Regions from separate parts of the Citricoccus sp. genome, predicted to be linked through region 2. Evidence: riboswitches for the same ligand, from Rfam matches in the RefSeq annotation. Region 2 holds a riboswitch; the other holds the start of a gene.

Region 1 (9,699 bases), on a different contig from region 2:
GCCGGCGAGGCGGCCCCCGAACCGGAACCGGCCCGGGTCTGACGGGACCGCGCGGTCCGCTGCCCGCCCGGCCGAGGCCACCGTCGGGTGTGTGCCGGTGCCGGCGCGCACCCGACGGTGTGCTCGGAACGCGGGGACGGATGCGTAGTCTGGGGTCCATGACGCACCACTCCGCATCATTCATCCCGGAGCCCGGCGGCTCCGTGGTCGTGTTCCTCGACCCGTCCGCGGACGGGGTCGGCACCCGGGTCGCCGATCCACGGCAGCCTGCCGTGCTGGTCACGGACCAGGGCCTGACCCGCGGGGACGGGATCTTCGAGACGATGACCGCCCTCGCCGGGGACACCGGGCACCGGATCCGCAAGGAGGACTCCCACCTGGAGCGGCTGATCTCCTCGGCCGCCTCCCTCGACCTGCCGGTCCCGGACGCCCAGGCCTGGCGCCAGGCGGCGGTCACCGGGCTGAGCGCGTACGCGGCCGGGAACCCGGGCAGGGACGCCGTGGTCAAGCTCGTGGCCACGCGGGGCCCCGAGGGCGCCCCCGGCGGCGGGCACTACGTGCGGGGCACCGCGGACACCGGATCCGACGGCGAGCTGAAGGACATCACCGCGGGGACCGCCCCGGACGCACCCGCACTGACCGGTACGTACTGGGTACTGGTCTCCCCCGTCTCCCCCGGCCTGGCGTCCGGGCGCGAGCGCGGCCTGTCCGTCCTGCTCCTGGACCGCGGTTTCGACTCCTCCGTCTCCGAGCGGGCCCCGTGGCTGCTGATGGGCGCGAAGACCCTCAGCTACGCCGTGAACATGGCGGCCATGCGCTTCGCCGCCGCCCAGGGGGCCGACGACGTCATCTTCGTCTCCTCCGACGGCAAGGTGCTCGAGGGCCCCACCTCGACCGTGCTGCTGGCCCGCCGGGTCCCGGCCGCCGACGGCCCGGACGCCGTGGAGCTGGTCACGCCGCTGCGCAGCTCCGGGATCCTGCCGGGCACCAGCCAGGGCACCATCTTCGCCGCCGCCCAGGCGGCCGGCTGGGACCTCGGCTACGGTCCGCTGGAGCCGTCGGACCTGTTCGACGCGGACGGCGTGTGGCTCGTGTCCTCCGTGCGCGGGGTGGCCCCGGTGACCTCCCTGGACGGGGTCGCGCTGGACGTGGACCGGGACCTGACCGACCGGCTCTCGGCCTTCCTGGACGAGGACAGGTCCCCCGGGCGGCACGGCCCGCTGCACTGAGTCCGGCCCCGGGCAGGTTCAGGCCCGGGGCGGGTTCAGGCCCAGACCAGGTTCCACGCCCCCGTCCCCAGGGCCAGGCCGGCGGCCAGCGCGGCCAGGGCGCACCCACCGAGGACGAGCCGGACGTCCCCCGCGGTGAAGACCGAGGTCCGGGCCCATGTCCGGGCGCCGGCCCCGAAGCCTCGGGCCTCCATGGTGACGGCCAGCCGGCTGGCACGGCGGATGGCCTGCACCAGCAGCCCGAACACCTGTCCCAGCCACGACGTCGTGCGGCGGACCGGGCCCCCGCCGGCGCCCACGCCCCGCGCACGCCGGGCGTGGCCCAGCACGCGCCACTCCTCGGTCAGCATGGCGAGAAGCCGGAAGGCGGCCAGCGAGCCGAGCACGAACCTCGCGGGCAGACGCAGCCGCTGGGCCAGCGCGTCGGCCAGGTCGGTGGGATCCGTGGTCGCGAAGACGATCACTCCGGGCAGGGCGACCGCCAGGATGCGCAGGCCCGTCGCGGCTCCGGCCAACGCCGACCCCTCCGAGACGGACACCGGTCCGGCCTCCAGCAGCATCCGCCCCGTGTCCTGGCCGACCAGCGCGGTGCCCCACGCCGAGGCCAGCGCGGCGGCCACGAGCAGCCACGCCCGGCGCAGGAACTCCCCGGCGCGGATGCCCGAGAACGGCAGCAGGGCCACCGCCGCCAACAGCACCAGGCCCGAGGACACCCAGTCCATGGACGCCACCAGCACGGCGGTGACCGGCAGCAGGGCGGCCAGTTTCGCCAGCGGGTGGGCCCGCTCCATCGGGGAGCCCGCCACGGGGCGGGAGGGGGCCGGGGCGGTCAGGACGGCGCTCATGTCAGCTCCACCACCCGGGCGTCGAGGGCCGCGGCGAAGTCCTGGTCATGGGTCACCGCGACGACGGAGCTGCCCTCGGTGACGAGCCGGCGCAGCATCCCGGTCAGCACCGCCCAGGTGTTGGCGTCCTGCCCGAAGGTCGGCTCGTCGAGGAACACCACGTCCGGGCCCGTGGCCAGCACGGTGGCCACGGACAACCGGCGCTTCTCCCCACCGGAGAGCGTGAAGGGGTTGACCTCGGCCAGTCCGGTTAGTCCCATGGCCTCGAGCAATTCGTCGGCGCGGCCCCGGGCCTGTGCGGCCGACCACCGCAGCGTGCCCGTCCGGTGGTCCCGGGCGTGACGCGGCCCGAAGGCCAGTTCCTCGCGCACCGTGGCCGCGACGAACTGGTGCTCGGGCTCCTGGAACACCGTGCCGATCCGGCTCACCAGGTCCCGGGCGGGCCAGCGGTGGGGGTCGTCCGGCAGCCGGACCCCGTGTCCCTTCAGGGCGGCGGTGGCGGTCAGCGTCCCGGCGTGGGCCGGGATGAGCCCGGCCAGGGTCAGCAGCAGCGTGGACTTGCCCACCCCGTTCGGCCCGGTCACGACGACGGCCTCCCCGGCCTCCACGGTCACGTCCAGTCCGTGTTGCACCGGGACCGGCGGTGGCCCGAGGCGGCGGCGCCAGCCGGGCCTCACCGCGTGCCGGGACACCGCCAGGTCCCGGGCGGACAACAGCGCGGTCCCCGTGGGGTCCCGGTGACCGGCAGGGTCCCGGTGACCGGCAGGGTCCCGGTGACCGGCAGGGTCCCGTCGCGGGCTCCGTGCCGGTCCGGAGGGCTCCGCGGCCGGCCGCGGACCACCGGGGGCGGGGGTGACGGGTTCGGGCACCACCCCGGGCACCCACACCCCGGCCGCGGCCAGTTCCTCCCGGACGGGGCCGGGTGCGAGCAGCGCGGCGGGGGTGCCGTCGTGGCTGATGCCCCCGCCCGGTTCCAGGACGAGCAACCGGTCCACGTGCCGGGCCCACGTCCCGAGCCGGTGCTCCACGACCACGAGGGTGGCGCCGATGGCCTCGACCACCGCCAGGACGGCGTCGCGGACCTCGAGCACACCGGCGGGGTCGAGGTTGGCGGTCGGCTCGTCGAGCAGGACCAGCGGCGGGCGCATGGCCAGGACCCCGGCCAGGGCCATCCGTTGCTTCTGCCCGCCGGACAGTCGCGACGTGTCCCGCCACAGGGCGATGCCCTCGTCCTCCCCCAGCCCGACCGCGGCCAGGGCGTGTCGGACCCGGTCCCAGATCTCGTCCGGCGGGACGCGGAGGTTCTCCGCGCCGAAGGCCACGTCGTCCCCCACGCGCGAGAGGATCACCTGTGTCTCGGGGTCCTGCTGCACCAACCCGGCGTGGCCGCGCAGCTCGCGGGTGGGCACGCCGTCCAGCAGCAGCCGGCCGGTCTCCTCCGAGTCGTCCGCCGGGTCCAGCACGCCGGCCAGTCCGTGCAGCAGAGTGGACTTCCCGGCCCCGGAGGGCCCGGCGAGCAGGACCCGCTGCCCCGGTGGGATGGTCAGGTCCAGGCCGGCGACGGCGGCCCGGTCGCGTCCGGCGTGCCGCCAGCCCCAGCCCTGCGCGGTGACGGTGGCCGCGGTCACCCCCGGCCCGCCGGTTCCCGGTGGGCGCCGCGGGACGGGAGGGCGGCCAGTGCGCCCGTGGCCGCCAGGGCGCGGGTGGCCAGCCAGCTCAGCAGGCCGGCGATGACGATCCCGGAGATGCCGGTGAACCCCACGTAGAGCCACTTCCAGGCCAGCGTGTACTCGGGGAACCAGGCGAACAGGAAGGCCTCGTTGAGACCGCAGGCCACTCCCGCGGCGGCACCGGCCAGCAGGGCCACGGGAAGGGTGAAGCGACGGTAGAGGAACAGGAGGAAGACCAGCTCGGCCCCGATGCCCTGGACGAGTCCGGAGGCCAGCACGGTCAGGCCGAACTGGGACCCCAGCAACGCGGAGACGGCGGCAGCCACCAGTTCCGTGAACAGCGCGGCACCCGGTCTGCGGATCAGCAGTGCACCCAGGACCGCCGGGAACAGCCACATGCCGGCGACCAGTCCCGACGACGGCGGGAACGCCAGGAACACCCCGCCCAGTCCCGCATAGGCCAGGTTCCAGGCCCAGAAGACCACGCCGCTGGCCACGGCGACGACGGCGGCCACGACGATGTCCACCACGCGCCAGGTGTGGCGGGAGGAGGTGCGGTGGGCGGAGGTGCGGTGGGCGGAGGTGCGGTGGGCGGGGCCGCGCGGGTCGTGGTGTGGGCGGGAGCGCCCGGGACGGTCCGGTGTACCGGCCGGCGGGGTGGCCTGGTGATCACTGCCGGGGGTCTGCGTCGAGACCATGTGATGTCCTCCTCAAGGATCCAAGGAGGGGAATGGAACGCACGCCGCCCGAACCCTCGGGATCCGGGCGCGTCAGGCACCGGGCCCCACGCTCCATCGGAGAACTCGACTTCCTTCGCCGGTACTAACCGGAGCAGGTTCGAGGGTCTGCGCTGGGCGCACTCTCAGCGCCGGGCGGCGCTCCCCTGTCGTTCACGATGTGGCACCAGCATAGGGCACCACCCCCGACCCCTCGGCCACGGTCCTCCCGTTGCGGGGAACGGCTCTCAGTCCGCCCGCCCCCTGGCATCCGTGGGTGCCCGCAGGCCCGTGACCGCCGGCCCCTCGAGCAGGGTGCCGTCCGCGGTGAAGCGTGATCCGTGCAGTGGGCAGTCCCAGGAGCGCTCGGCGTCGTTCCAGGAGACGATGCCGCCCAGGTGCGGGCAGACCGCCGACATCCGGCAGGTCACCCCGTCCACCGTGGAGACCGCCACGGGCCGGCCGTGGTCCCGGCCCACCGTGCCCTGGCCCTCGGCCGGAGGCTCCTGGGGCAGGGGTCTGCGTGCGGCCGACGTCCAGCCGCCGGCCAACCGGGCACCGACGGCGGCGTTGTCCCTCAGGCCGGTCAGCAGGTCGGCCGGCGAGGTGAGGCGACGATCCATCGGCCTGGCCCAGTCCGTGGCACCGCCGAGGATCTGCGCGGAGATCCGCAGGGCGGCCGACACGCCGTTGGTCAGGCCCCACTTGTTGAAGCCGGTGGCCAGGTAGACGTGGCCACCGCCGCGGGGCAGTGTCCCCACGAAGGGGACGAGGTTGGCCGAGCGGTAGTCCTGCGCGGACCAGGCGTGCGTGCGCTCCGCTCCGGGGAAGTGCTCCCGGGTCCACGCCTCGAGGGCGTCCACGGCGGCCTGCGGTGAGGCCGATCGCCCCACCACGTGGCCGTTGCCGCCCACGAGCAGCAGCTCACCGTCGTCGATGGGGGCCGTGCGCAGGCTGCGGGACGGACTGTCCGCGGAGAGGTACATCGCCTGGGGAACGGGCCCCGGCACCCGGTAGGACTGTGCGTAGGAACGGTGTGGACTGAGCTTGGCGAAGTAACCGCCGCGGTCCAGGACCGGGGCCCCTGTGGCCAGGACCAGCTGCCCGGCCCTGATCTCCCCCGCGGAGGTGTGCACGGCCAGCGGGGACCGGTAGCCCGCGCCCGTGAGCCGCACCCCCTCCACCAGCGTCCCGCCGAGCCGGCGGAACTCGGTGGCCAGGGCGTCGAGCACCTGCATCGGGTGCACCTGCGCCTGGTCCTCCAGCCGGATCGCCCCGGCCACGGGGTAGGGCAGGTCCGTCTCCCGTGTCCAGGTCACGTCCAGGCCCGCGGCGCGGTCGGCCTCCAGCTCGGAGTGCAGCCGGGACAGGCCCTCGTGGGTGGTGGCGTAGGTGTAGGCGGGCCTGCGCTGGTAGTCGATCCCGTTCTCGTCCAGGTAGCGCAGCAGCCAGGACTGCCCCCGGCGGTTGCCCTCCACGTAGGAGCGCAGCACCTGGTCCGACTGGTGACGGCTGATCTCCGCCAGGGTGGTGCCCTGGAGCAGCGAGACCTTCGCGGTGGTGTTCCCGGTGGCCACGGCCCCCACCGAGCGGGCCTCGACCACGGCCACGCGCTGGCCCGCGCGCGCCAGCAGGACGGCGGTGGCCAGCCCGGTCAAGCCCGCGCCGGCGACCACGGTGTCGAACCGGTCACCCGGGGAGAGGTGGTCGGTGCCGGTGGCGGGGACCGGGTGGGTGTCATGCCAGAGGGACGTCCTGGGGTCCATGCTGCATCCGTCCTGTTCCGTCCTGCGGGATCCGATGGCGGACGCGTCCCGCGCGGGGAGGCGAACACCGTCATCGTAGAGGGGCCCCGTGCGCATCGCACCCTCTCAGACCCCGGATGCGCACGGGGACTCGGCACCCCGCCCCGGCGCCGTCTACTGTGATCCCATGCCCTCCACCACAGCCTCCGGCGAGACCCGGTCCCTGCGCCGCACGGTCACCACCACGGGCCTGTTCCTGTTCATCCTGGGTGACGTCCTCGGGGCCGGGGTGTACGTCCTGGTCGGCGAGATCGCCGGCCTCTCCGGCGGGGCCGTCTGGGTCCCCCTGGTGGCGGCCCTGGTGCTGGCCCTGCTGACCGCGGGGTCCTATGCCGAACTGGCGACGAAGTACCCGCGGGCCGGGGGCTCCTCGCACTACGCCACCCGTGCCTTCGGGCCGTTCACCGGATTCCTCGTCGGGTTCTGCATGCTGTCCGCCGGGATCGTCTCCGTGGGAGCCCTGGCCCTCGGCTTCGCCGGCGACTACCTGACCGAGTTCATCACCCTGCCCACGGCCCTGGTGGTCATCGTGTTCCTGGGACTGCTGGCCGCGCTGAACGCCCGCGGCATCACGGAGTCGATGGGGGCCAACCGGGTGGCGACGATCATCGAGGTCTCCGGCCTGCTGCTCGTGATCGCCCTGGGCGTGGTCGTGCTCGCCCGCGGCGAGGGGGACCTGGGCCGGCTGGTCGAGCTGGGCACGCCGGAGCGCGGTCCGGTCTCCGCGGTGCTGGCCGGTGCCGTCCTGGGCTTCTACTCCTACGTGGGCTTCGAGACGAGCGTGAACGTCGCCGAGGAGACCAAGGACCCCTCACGGTCCTACCCGCGGGCCCTGTTCGGGGCGCTGGCCGTGGCCGGCGTCGTCTACGCCCTGGTCGGCATGGCCGCCTCGGCGGTGATCCCCACCGAGGAGCTGGCCGCCAGCACCGCCCCGTTGCTGCAGGTGGTCGAGGCCGCCGGCATCATCCCGCCCGTGGTCTTCAGCGTCATCGCCCTGGTGGCGGTGGCCAACGGCGCGCTGCTCACCGGCATCATGTCCTCCCGGCTGGCCTACGGGATGGCCCGGGACGGGTTGCTGCCGCCGGTGCTGGCCGCGCTGCTGCCCCGGCGCCGCACCCCGTGGGTGGCCATCCTGGTCACCACCGCCCTGTCCCTGGTCCTGGCCCTCACCGGCACCCTGGACATCCTGGCCAGCACGATGGTCCTGCTGTTGCTGGTGGTGTTCGCGGCCGTCAACGCCGCCGTGCTCGTGCTGCGCCGCGACGCGGTGGGGCACCGTCACTTCCGGGTGCCCGCGTTCCTGCCGGTCGCCGGGCTGATGTCCTGCATCGCGCTGGCCACGCAGGTGGAGTGGGAGGTGTGGCGGCTGGGCCTGCCGTTCCTGGCCGGCGCCGCCGTCCTCGCGGGGATCGCCGCCTGGCGCCACCGGCGGGCCCGGTCCGGCGCGACCGATGAACCGGCCGTCGAGACGATCGACGCCGGCCGGGGCCGGTCCCGCTGACCCCTCCGGGAGCGCATCGGGAACGGGTGGGCGGCATCCGCGAGAGGATGGGTGCATGCGCCTGTGGACCCTGCACCCCCGGTACCTCGACCGACCCGGCCTGACCGGCGGCTGGCGGGAGGCCCTGCTGGCCCAGGCGGTCCTGGCGGGGCGCACGCGCGGCTACCGATCCCATCCACAGCTGGTCCGCTTCCGGCGGCACGCGGACACCCCTGCGGCGATGGGTGCGTACCTGGCCGCCCTGGCCGACGAGGCCGAGCGGCGCGGCTACCGCTTCGACCGCTCCCGGATCGACTGTCCGCCGGCGGCGTCCGAGACGGGTACGGGTACGGGCACAAAGGACGGGACACCCGGAGCGCCCGGGGCATCCGGGGCTGAGGGCACCCCGTCGGTGACACCCCCGGGCATCCCGCCCGTGCCACCCGTGCCGCCCGTGCCGCCCGTGTCACCGACGATGCCGGTGAGGCCCATCCCGGTCACGGAGGGCCAGGTGGCCTTCGAGTGGCAGCACCTGCTGGCCAAGCTCGCCGAGCGCAGCCCGGACCGGCACGCCGCACTCCGCGCGGTGACCGATCCGGAGGTCCATCCGCTGTTCCAGGTGGTGCCGGGTCCTATCGAGGACTGGGAGCGGCCCTGAGCCGTTCCGCCCACCGTTCCCACGGCTGGGCCTCGCGGAAGTTCAGCTCCAGGGTGCGCCGGGCACGACGCACCCGCCGCACGAGCTGGGAGGCCCCCTTGAGCGATCGCGCGGAGACGCCGACCACGAGCCGGGGATCGAAGCTCACCGCCTGGCCGGGGCCGAGAACCAGGGCGAGGTCCATGTCGTCATGCACCTCCCGCTCCCAGCGGTGCACCCGATCCCTGACCTGGTGCCAGGCCGTGCGGCGCAGGGCCATGTTCGACCCCCACAGCACGGGGCCCGCGGCCGCCGCGTGGCCCAGGACGTAGTAGGCGCCGAGGTAGAGGGTCGCCACCGGCACCCCCACGGGCCTGGGCAGGTCCTCGAAGACCCCCCAGCCCGTGAGCGCCACGGCGGACGGCCGGCGCCGCAGCCCGGCCGCCACCTTCTGGACCCAGTCCGCGGGCGGCACGGAGTCCGCGTCCAGCCGGGCGATGACCGGACTGGACGCGGCGTCATAACCGGCCGCCGCGGCGGCCCAGATCCCGATCCGCTCCTCCTGGACCACGGTGGCCCCGTGGGCCCGTGCGACCTCGCCCGTGGCGTCGGTGGAGGCGTTGTCCACCACGATCACCTCCGCCGGCTCCCGGGTCTGGCGGGCCAGTGCGCGCAGGCACCGATCCAGCAGGACCGCGTCGTTGCGTGCGGGGATCACCACGGTGACGTCGTGGTCGCCCGCGGTCACGGCGTCCTGCCGTCCGCGGTCAGCCGGCGGTACAGCACGCCCGCGGTCAGGGAACCGGCCAGGCCGGCGGCCAGGTCCCCGATCGTGTCGTCGTACCCGACCTGGATGGCCGGATCCAGATAGGTGTGGCCCACCCATTCCCCGAACTCCCAGGCCACGGCGAGCAGCACCCCCAGGGCGGTGGCGAGCAGGACGGTCCCGGCGGCGGCCCCACCCGGGCGGAGCCAGCCCGCCCGGTAGACCCCGGCCGTGACCAGGACGGCGAGCAGCCCGGTCACGGCGAAGTGCGCGGCGATGTCCAGCCAGGAGACCCGCTGGTAGGCGTCGGCCATGGCCGCCCCGGCGGCGGCCGGCAGGGCCACGGCGGTCGCGGCCTGCACGGCGGGCCGCAGGGGGGCGAGCCGGATCACCACGTGGCCCAGCAGCACCAGGGCGAACAGGGCGACCGCCACGGCACCGTCGAGCAGGCCGGCCAGCAGGCTGACCACGGTGAGCACGGCTGCGGCGTCCGCGACGAGTCCGGTCCACCGTCCCTCGACCTTCAGGGTCCGCCAGGCCTCCGTCCGCAG
Region 2 (9,699 bases):
CGGTACTTCGGCACCGACGCCGAGGAGCTGTACCTGCTCGACTCGGACCCGGAGGAGGCCCACAACCTGGCCGCCAGGCCGGGGTGCGAGGAGGTCGTGGACCGCATGCGCCAGCTGATGCTGGACGAGTTGCTGGCGCTGACCGACCACGGGGTCCGGGTGCGGGCGGCGGCCTGACCCGTCAGCCGACGGTCCGGAAGCCGCAGTTGCTGCTCGAGGAGTCCGGACTGTTCCTGCTCCGCGCTGCCACCCGGTACCGGTTGCAGTAGGAGTCGTGGCAGAGGAACGACCCTCCGCGCATGACCCTGCCCTCGCCGAACGGCGGCCCGGGGGGATTCTCCTCGGGACTGCGCCGGTAGTAGCGCGGCAGGAACCAGTCCTGGCACCACTCCCAGACGTTCCCGGCCATCTGGAACAGGCCGAACCCGTTGGCCGGGAACGTCCGCACCGGGGCCGTGGAGAGGAAACCGTCGTCGATCGTGTTCTCCACGGGGAAGCGTCCCTGGAAGATGTTGCAGTGGTGCTCGCCGCCCGGCACGAGCTCATCGCCCCAGGCGTAGCGGTGGCCCTGCAGCCCGCCGCGGGCCGCGTACTCCCATTGCGCCTCGTGCGGCAGGCGGCGCCCGGCCCACGCGCAGTAGGCCTGGGCGTCATTCCAGCTGACGTGGACCACCGGGTGGTCCTCGTCCGCCCGGGATCCCGGTCCGAGCGGGGCATGCCAGCACGCCCCGGGCACGTTGACCCACCAGGCCGTCCCCGGGACCGGGTTCGCGCCCGCCGGGTTCAGCCGACGAGCAATGAGTTCCAGGTGGAAGACCGCCGAGGACCCGAACCGTTCCGCCTCCGTGACGTACGCGGTCTGCTCCACGAACCGCCGGAAGTCGTCGACCGTCACGGTGGTGGCGTCCATGGAGAAGCCGTCCAACCGCACCGCGTGCACGGGCGTCTCACCGTCTGCGGGGTACCCCTCACCGAAGTGGTCCCCCATGAGGAACCGACCGGCGGGAACCTCAACCTGCTCGATGCCGTGGGTGGAGCTCGACTGGACCGGGCCCGTGTGGACGGCCCGAGACGCAGGCTCCCGCGGATCCATGTGCTGCGCACGTCCCGGCTCGGTACCGCCGGCAGCGGGATGACAACAGTCCACATCCACCTCTCAGGGCCGATTCGTCGTGCAGGTGCTCAGCCGGACAGCTCAGACAGGCAGGGCTTTTCCATTATGGTGCGCCGCCACGGCCGGTCACGTCAGCCGACCGAGATGACCCCGCCCCTCCCCCGGCACTAGACTGAAGGTTCAACGACAGGGGAGCGCCAGGCCGGCGCTGAGAGTGCGCACACCGCAGACCCTCGAACCTGCCCGGTTAGCACCGGCGAAGGAAGTCGAGCTTTCTCTCCTCGGGTCGGCGCACCCGCCGCCCCGTCCCCTCCAGAGGTATTGGAGGAACTCATGCACCACCTTTCCGCAGCGCCCACCAGCAGACGCCGTGCCCGTGGCGCCCTCGCGATCCTGGGCATCGCCGCGCTGGCCCTGACCGGCTGCTCGGTCGCGGACCAGTCCGGCGCGGGCGACGGCACGGCGCCGGCCACCACCGACGGCGCGAGCGGCGCCTCGGGAGCCGGCACCGGTGGCACGGTGACCGTGATGACCCACGACTCCTTCAACATCACCGAGGAGCAGATCGCCGCCTTCGAGCAGGAGTCCGGCTACGAGCTCACCACCACCGCCCCGGGCGACGCCGGCACCCTGGTCAACCAGCTGATCCTGTCCAAGGACAACCCCACCGTGGACGCGGTCTACGGCATCGACAATCTCTCGGCCCAGCGCGTCATCGACGAGGGCGTCGTCGCCGAGTACGCCTCCGGGGCGCTGCCGGAATCCGCCCAGGACCTCGTCGTCGAGGACCGGCTGACCCCCATCGACCAGGGCCAGGTCTGCGTCAACGTGGACGAGCAGTGGTTCGAGGAGAACGACCTCGCCGCGCCGACCACCCTGGAGGACCTGGCCAGGCCCGAGTACGCGCGGCTGTTCGTCACCACCAATCCGGTCACCTCCTCCCCCGGCCTGGCCTTCCTGGCCGCCACCGTGACCGAGAAGGGCGAGGACGGCTGGCAGGACTACTGGCAGCGGTTGCTCGAGGGCGGCACCAAGGTCGCCGCCGGCTGGTCGGACGCCTACTACTCCGACTTCTCCGCCGGCGAGGGCCAGGGCGCCTACCCGCTGGTGCTCAGCTACTCGTCCTCCCCCGCCTTCGCCCCGACCACCGGGGTCGTCGAGGACACCTGCACCACCCAGGTCGAGTACGCCGGCGTCGTGGAGGGCGCGAAGAACCCCGAGGGCGCGCAGGCGTTCATCGACTTCCTGCTCGCCGAGGACTTCCAGGCCTCGCTGCCGGAGAACATGTTCATGTACCCGGTGGACGAGTCCCTCGAGCTGCCGGCCGAATGGGCGCAGAACGCCACCCTCGTCGAGGACCCGATCGAGGCGGACCTGCGGCAGATCGCCGAGAAGCGCGAGGCCTGGCTCGAGGACTGGAACGCACTCTACGAGGCCGCGAGCTGATCGGCATCCCCCACCGGACAGGACGCGACGGATGAGCCTGGTCCCGGGAGACCCGGCCCTGGTCCCGACGCCGGCCCCCACCCGGGTGCCGGCGTCCGGTCGGGCCCCGGAGACCGGAACCGCCCCGCCGGGCGGTGACCGGGCGGACGTCGTGCCCGGGCGGTGGAGGCGTGCCGCCGGCCCGGTGGGCCGCGGGCTGGTGTGGACGGTGGTCGCCGCCGTCCCGCTGGCGTTCCTGGCGGTGTTCTTCCTGTGGCCCGTCGGGTCGATGCTGGCCCGTGGCGTGACGAACGCCGCCGGGCAGCTCGACCTCGGCGCCTTCGCCGAGGTGCTGGCCGAGTCGCGCACCTGGCGGCTCGTGGGGCAGACGCTGGGACTGGCGGTGGCCGGAACACTGGGATCGCTGCTGCTGGGGCTGCCCGGGGCGTACGTCCTGTACCGGTGCCGGTTCCCCGGGCGGAACCTGCTGCGCGGGCTGTCCACGGTGCCCTTCGTGCTGCCGACGGTGGTGGTGGGCACCGCGTTCCGGGCGCTGCTGGCCGAGAACGGCCCGCTGGGGTTCCTGGGGCTGGACCAGACGCTCACGGCCGTCGTGCTGGCGATGGTGTTCTTCAACTTCTCCGTGGTGGTGCGCCAGGTCGGTGCCCTGTGGTCCACGCTGGACCCGCGCACTGGGGAGGCCGCCCGGATGCTGGGGGCCTCGCCGTGGCGGACGTTCGTGACCGTCACCGTCCCGGCGCTGGGACCGGCGATCGCCTCGGCCGGGTCGCTGGTGTTCCTGTTCTGCTCGACGGCGTTCGGGATCGTGCAGACCCTGGGCCGGCCGGGCGTGGGCACCCTGGAGACCGAGATCTACATCCAGACGACGGCGTTCCTGGACCTGCGCACGGCGGCGGTGTTCTCCACGCTGCAGTTCGTGGTGGTGATCCTGGCGGTGACGCTGGCCAACCGGTTCCGCGCCGGGACCGAGACGGCGCTGCGGTTGCGCGAACCGACCTCCCACCCGCTGCGGCGCGCGGACGCGGTGCCGTTCGCGGTGACGATGCTGACCGTGGTGCTGCTGATCGCCGCGCCGATCGTGGCGCTGGTGGCGCGGTCCTTCCAGTCCTCGCAGGGCTGGGGGCTGCGCAACTACGAGCTCCTCGGCTCGAGCGCCGGGTCCGGGTTCGCCGGCGGGACCACGGTGCTGCAGGCCCTGGAGCACTCGGTGAAGATCGCCCTGGACGCCACGGTCATCACGCTGGTGGTCGGGGTGCCGCTGGCGCTGCTGCTGACCCGGCCGGTGCGCTCGCGGTGGGCGGTGCGGGCCCAGCGGCTGTTCGACGCGGCGATCATGCTGCCGCTGGGGGTGTCCGCGGTGACGGTGGGCTTCGGGTTCGTGGTGTCCCTCGTGGCCTCCGCCCCGCAGCTGGCGTACTCGGGCGCGCTGGTGCCGCTGGCCCAGGCCGTGGTCGCGCTGCCGCTCGTCGTCCGTTCGCTGGTGCCGGTGCTGCGGGCCGTGGACCCGCGGTTGCGGGAGGCCGCGGCCGTGCTGGGTGCCTCTCCCGGGCGGGTGCTGCGGACCGTGGACGGGCCGTTCCTGGCGCGCGGACTCGGGCTGGCCGCCGGGTTCGCGTTCGCGGTGTCCCTGGGCGAGTTCGGGGCGACGACGTTCCTCGCCTCCCCCGACTACCAGACCCTGCCGGTGCTCATCGTGCGCCTGCTGGGCCGGCCCGGGGAGGACAACTACGGGATGGCGATGGCCGGGTCGGTGATCCTGGCGGTGCTGACCGCGACGGTGATGCTGGTGTGTGAGCGGTTGCGCCCGCGGGGCGCGGCCGGGACGGGAGCGGGGTTCTGATGGGTGTCGAGACAGAGCGGGCGCTGGTGTGCGAGGGCGTGTCCGTGGCGTACCCGAACGGGTTCGTGGCGGTGCGGGACATGGACCTGGCCGTCGACGCCGGCGAGATCGTCGCGCTGCTGGGCGCCTCGGGCTCGGGCAAGTCGACGCTGCTGCGCGGGATCGCCGGGCTGGAGCGGGTGTCCGCCGGAAGCCTGTGGATGCGCGGCCGGCGGATGAACCGGGTGCCCGTGCACGAGCGCGGGTGCGGGATGGTGTTCCAGGACGGGCAGCTGTTCCCCCACCGGTCGGTGGCGCGGAACATCGGCTACGGACTGGAGACCTCGGGACTGAGCCGGGCCGAGCGGCGCACACGCGTGGACGAGATGCTGCGGCTCGTGGGACTGGAGGGCTACGGGAACCGCGCCGTGCAGACGCTCTCCGGCGGCCAGGCCCAGCGCGTGGCCCTGGCCCGCTCCCTGGCGACCAGGCCGCGGCTGCTGCTGCTGGACGAGCCGCTGTCCGCCCTGGACCGGGCGCTGCGCGAACGCCTGGCCGTGGACCTGCGCAGGATCCTGACGAGCACGGGGACGACCGCCGTGTACGTGACCCATGACCACGCCGAGGCCTTCACCGTGGCGGACCGGATCGCCGTCATGGGCGAGGGCCGGGTGCTGGCGGTGGGGACGCGGGCGGAACTCCTCGGTGTCGCGGCGGGAGCGGCCGGCGGCCCCGGGCGCGCGGACGGCACGACGACGGTGGCCGGATCCGCGGACGGCCGGTCCGCGCTGGCCCCGGACGCGGGTGCCGCCGGCGTGGCCGAGGTGCTCGGCAGCAGCGGGCGGCTGCGCGGGGTGGTGCTGCGCCCCACGGACGCCGGCGCCGTCGTCGAGCTGTACGCCACCGAGGTGGAGGTGCCCGGCCTGCGGGCCGAGCCCGGCGCCGAGGTGCTGTTGCGGGTGGGGTGACGTGCACGCCCCCGGCCGCGCACCGAGGGCGGTCGGGGGCGTGCACGTCACCGGAGCAGGAGCGGATCCCGGTGGGGTCGCACCGCGGCCTCAGGCGGCGTCGTCCGCGTAGTCGCGGTGGGTGCGGTACCGGGTCAGCGCCAGGGTGCACGCCAGCATGACGAGGCAGGCGACGACGACGTATCCGGCCACCGACCAGCTGGTCCCGGTGCGGGCCAGCAGCGTCGTGGCGATCAGGGGTGCGAAACCCCCGCCGACGATGGCACCGAACTGGTAGGCCATGCTGATGCCGGAGTAGCGGACCCGCCCCGGGAACGCCTGCGTGAGGATCGGCGGGACCACGGCCCAGGCGAAGGACGTGGAGGCGTGCGCCAGCAGCGTGGCCAGGGCGGCCAGCCAGATGTTCCCGGTGTTGAACAGGGGGAAGAACAGCAGCGCCCCTGCGATCATGAGGGTGGCCCCCGCCACCGCCATCCTGGTCAGGCCGGTCCGGTCCGCCCGCCGGGCCAGGAGGGGCACCATGACGATCTGCAGGACGCAGCACGCGATGCCGATCCAGAGCAGTGCGGACTGGGAGTAACCGATCTGAGTGGTGCCGTAGGAGAGGGCCCAGGTCAGCACGATGTAGGACAGGATCGAGGGCACGCCGGCCACGAAGACCGTCAGGAGCAGTTGCGGGGTGAAGCCCCTGAAGACCTCCAGGAAGGGCACCTTGGCCGGTTCGTTCTTCACGGACTCCTCGAACAGCGGGCTCTCACCCAGCCGGCGGCGGGCCCAGATCCCCACGACGACCAGCAGGAAGCTGATCACGAAGGCGATCCGCCAGCCCCACTCCAGGAAGGCCGGACCGGTCACGGCCATCAGGATGATGAGCATCAGGTTGGCGAGCATCAGTCCGGCCGGCAGCCCGATGGTCGGGGCGGCACCGTAGAGGGACCGCTTGTTCGCGGGGGCGTGCTCGATGGCCATCGTCACGGCACCACCCCACTCGGCGCCCACGCCGAGGCCCTGGATGAGCCGCAGCAGCGTCAGCAGGATCGGCGCCCAGATGCCGATGGTGGCATAGGTGGGGATCAGGCCGATCAGCACGGTGGCCCCGCCCATCAGGTACAGGGACAGGACCAGCATCCGCTTGCGGCCGATCCGGTCTCCGAAGTGGCCGGCGAGGATGCCGCCGATCGGCCGGGCGATGAAGCCGAATGCGAAGGTCGCGAAGGCTCCGATCTGGCTGGCCGTGGCGTTGTCCGAGGGGAAGAACTGGGGTCCGAAGATCAGTGCGGCGGACGCCGCGTAGAGGAAGAAGTCGTACCACTCGATCGTGGTGCCCAGGAACGTCGCACCGATGACGCGGCGGGCCTCCCGGGCCCTGGCCGGGTCGGTCGCGGATACCGGGGTGCCGGGGGCCCGGGGTATCGGGCCGGCCGCCGTCGGGCTGTCCGGGGATTGCTGACGGGTGTGTTCGGGAAGGTGCGTCATGGAATGCTGCTCCAGTTCATCCGGCCTGCGGCGCAGGGGTGGTGAAGAGGGACTGATGGGTGAGGTGATGAGAGGGGTGAAGGGGGTGGGAAGAGGTGATCGGAACCCTCCTGTCTGCTAGACGAAGGCCCCATGGCCGGTGATGTCCCGTCCGACGATCAGGGTGTTGATCTGGTCCGTGCCCTCGAAGGTGTAGAGGGACTCGGCGTCCGCGTGGAACCGGGCGGCCTGGTGCTCCAGCAGGATGCCGTTGCCGCCCAGCAATTCCCGGCCCAGTGAGGCAGTGTGGCGCATGTGGCGGCACACCCAGGTCTTGGCCAGGGCCGCCTGAGCGTCGCCGACGCCGTCGCCGTCGGCGAGCTGCGCCAGGCGGACCGCGAGCGCCAGGGAGGCGTTGGCGTTGCCGAGCATGGTGACCAGCTGGTCCTGGACCAGCTGGAACGACGCGATCGGCCGGCCGAATTGCTCTCGCTGCCGCGTGTAGTCGAGCACGGTCTCGAAGAGGCCGATCTGCAGGCCGGTGGCGTTCCACACCGCGTCCGGACGCAAAATCCGGAAGGCCCGGTTGAGGTCGGCGAAGGAGTTGATCTCCTGCAGGCGGTGTGAGTCCGGCACCCGGACGCCGTCGAGGGTGATGTCGGCGTTGTCCACCATGCGCAGGGAGGTCTTGCCGCGGATCGTGGTGATGGTCATGCCCGGATCGTCGGTGCGGGCCAGGAAGACCTTGACCTGGTGGTCCTCGGTGTCGCGGGCGGCCACTGCTACGTAGTCGGAGGACGCAGCGTTGCCGATCCAGCGTTTGGCTCCGGTGAGTACCCAGTCGCCACCGTCGCGGCGGGCCTCGGTCTGGACGCCACGGGCGATGTCGGAACCGTGCTCGGGCTCGGTCAGGGCGAAGCACCCGGTCATCCGGAACTCCGCGATGTCCTCGTCCCATGCGGAAAACTGTTCCGGGCTGGCCCCGGCCTGCACCACGGTGCGGAACATGCCGGCCTGGCCGCCGAACAGGATGGCCAGGGACCCGTCGACGCGGGAGAACTCCAGGTTCCGGAACCCGGTGAACAACGGCCGGACGGCCTCCCCGGCGTCGCGGATCTCCGCGGGGTCCACCAGGTCCAGCCTCGCCAGTCGGTCCCGCAGGAACAGCGGCGCCTCGCCCCGTTCCCAGTGGTCGGCCAGGACCGGTGCGGCCTCGGTCAGCAGGAACTCCCGCAACCGCCGCAGCACGGTGCGTTCGGCCCCGCTCAACTGCTCGGCGAACCCGTAGTAATCGGCCGTGCCGAGGAGGCCGGTGCTCATACCGTGCCCGCCCGCTTCGGGCCGGCGTCCGCCACGGCGGTCTTGATCGCCCTCATGTCCAGCTTCCCGCTCGGTCTCCGCTCGAGGGTGTCGCGCAGGACCAGCGTGCGCGGTTTCTTGTATCCGGCCAACCGGGGTGCAACGTGGTCCAACAGGTCCTGTGCGGTAGTGCCCGACCCCGGGGCCACGGCGACGACGGCGGCCACTCGCTCGCCCCAGCGCGGGTCCGGCACCCCGAAGACGACGGCATCGGTCACCGCCGGGTGGTCCAGCAACGCCTCCTCGACCTCACCCGGAAAGACCTTCTCCCCGCCCGTGTTCACCACGGAACTGCCCCGCCCGAGCAACTCGATGAAGCCATGCTCGTCTACCCGGACGTAGTCCCCGGGTGAACAGTGACGGACCCCGTTGATGACCGGGTAGCTCTCCTCCGACTTCCGCGGGTCGTCCAGGTAACCCTTGGGCAGGGCCCCGCGGTAGGCCAGCACGCCGGTCGCACCTGGCACGTCCTGCACCTCGCGCCGCGCCTCGTCCAGCACCACGGCGTCCTCCGCGAGACGGAACCGAGCCGGGAGGTCCTCGGCGCGCGTTGTGGTGGCGATGGCGTAGGGACCCCCTTCCGTGGAGGCGAGGATGTCCACGATCGCCACCTGCCCCAATCGGTGGATCCGGCGCTTGGTCTCGTCACTGAACCGCATCCCCGAACTGATCACGGACGTCAGTCCGGACCGGGCGCCCTGCAAGCGTGTTTCAAGGGCCTCGACGATGGGCACGGCCACGGCGTCCCCGGCTACGATAAGCCGGCTCACCCGTTCGTCGATGATCAGTCGCACCACGTCCTCGGGGACCAGGCTGGGGTCCGGGTTGATGATCACCGTGCCGCCCAGGGCCAGGGTGTTCATGACGCTGAAGAGGGCGGTGGCGTGGATGAACGGCGCCAGCGGCAGGGTGGTCACGGCCGGGCGGTCCGCGGACACCGCCACGGCGACGGCGGCCTCCACGTCCGCGGGATACTCCAGCCCCAGTGGTGCGTAGATCGAGGACTGCTGGATGTGCAGGAGGTCTCCGATCCCCCAGACCACGGCCTTGGGAGTGCCCGTGGTCCCGCCGGTGAAGATGTAGACCTCGGCGTCCCGGCCCGGGTCGGGCAGCGAGGCCGGGACTGCGGCCACCAGGTCCGCATAGGCCAGGCGCGCCACGCGGGGAGGAAGGACCACCGGCTCCCGGACCGGTGCCCCGTCCGCACGTCCGCCACCGGCCACGACCACGAACCGTGGTGAGGCCTCCGTCCCGGCGACCCGCTCCAGTGCGTCCTGGACGACGGCAACGGTGCCCGGGGCGTGGACGAGCGCGGCGGGGCGGGCCACCGCCAGTAATGCGGCCACCTCGGCACCGCGGTAACGGTAGTTGATGGACACGGGAATGGCCTCGAGCTTGAGACAGGCGTAGAAGAGCACGAGGTACTCGACGGTGTTGTGCAGGAAGAACGCCACCCGGTCCCCGGCGCACAGGCCCTGGTCCCGCAGCGCCGTTGCGGCGGCCCCGGCTCGAGCCTCGAACTCCTCGTAGCTGACGGA

What was found. A riboswitch is a leader RNA that binds a small molecule or an ion and turns the genes downstream of it on or off. The one in region 2 is predicted to bind thiamine pyrophosphate.
Region 1: another riboswitch for thiamine pyrophosphate. It lies ahead of PLJ28_RS02165 (ECF transporter S component); the one in region 2 lies ahead of PLJ28_RS10685 (thiamine ABC transporter substrate-binding protein).

The regions. Positions count from the first base shown of each region.
Region 1 is NZ_DAOMPX010000003.1:93,216-102,914, forward strand. It holds gene PLJ28_RS02145 (MMPL family transporter) at 1-42, shown strand, start outside; gene PLJ28_RS02150 (aminotransferase class IV) at 159-1,229, shown strand; gene PLJ28_RS02155 (energy-coupling factor transporter transmembrane component T family protein) at 1,265-2,074, opposite strand; gene PLJ28_RS02160 (ABC transporter ATP-binding protein) at 2,071-3,702, opposite strand; gene PLJ28_RS02165 (ECF transporter S component) at 3,699-4,442, opposite strand; TPP riboswitch at 4,536-4,639, opposite strand; gene PLJ28_RS02170 (FAD-dependent oxidoreductase) at 4,709-6,226, opposite strand; gene PLJ28_RS02175 (APC family permease) at 6,393-7,766, shown strand; gene PLJ28_RS02180 (pyrimidine dimer DNA glycosylase/endonuclease V) at 7,822-8,403, shown strand; gene PLJ28_RS02185 (glycosyltransferase family 2 protein) at 8,378-9,130, opposite strand; gene PLJ28_RS02190 (DUF2238 domain-containing protein) at 9,127-9,699, opposite strand, start outside.
Region 2 is NZ_DAOMPX010000031.1:14,583-24,281, reverse strand. It holds gene PLJ28_RS10695 (sulfatase family protein) at 1-177, shown strand, start outside; gene PLJ28_RS10690 (formylglycine-generating enzyme family protein) at 182-1,093, opposite strand; TPP riboswitch at 1,293-1,396, shown strand; gene PLJ28_RS10685 (thiamine ABC transporter substrate-binding protein) at 1,448-2,560, shown strand; gene PLJ28_RS10680 (ABC transporter permease) at 2,592-4,400, shown strand; gene PLJ28_RS10675 (ABC transporter ATP-binding protein) at 4,400-5,347, shown strand; gene PLJ28_RS10670 (MFS transporter) at 5,438-6,823, opposite strand; gene PLJ28_RS10665 (acyl-CoA dehydrogenase family protein) at 6,941-8,122, opposite strand; gene PLJ28_RS10660 (AMP-binding protein) at 8,119-9,699, opposite strand, start outside.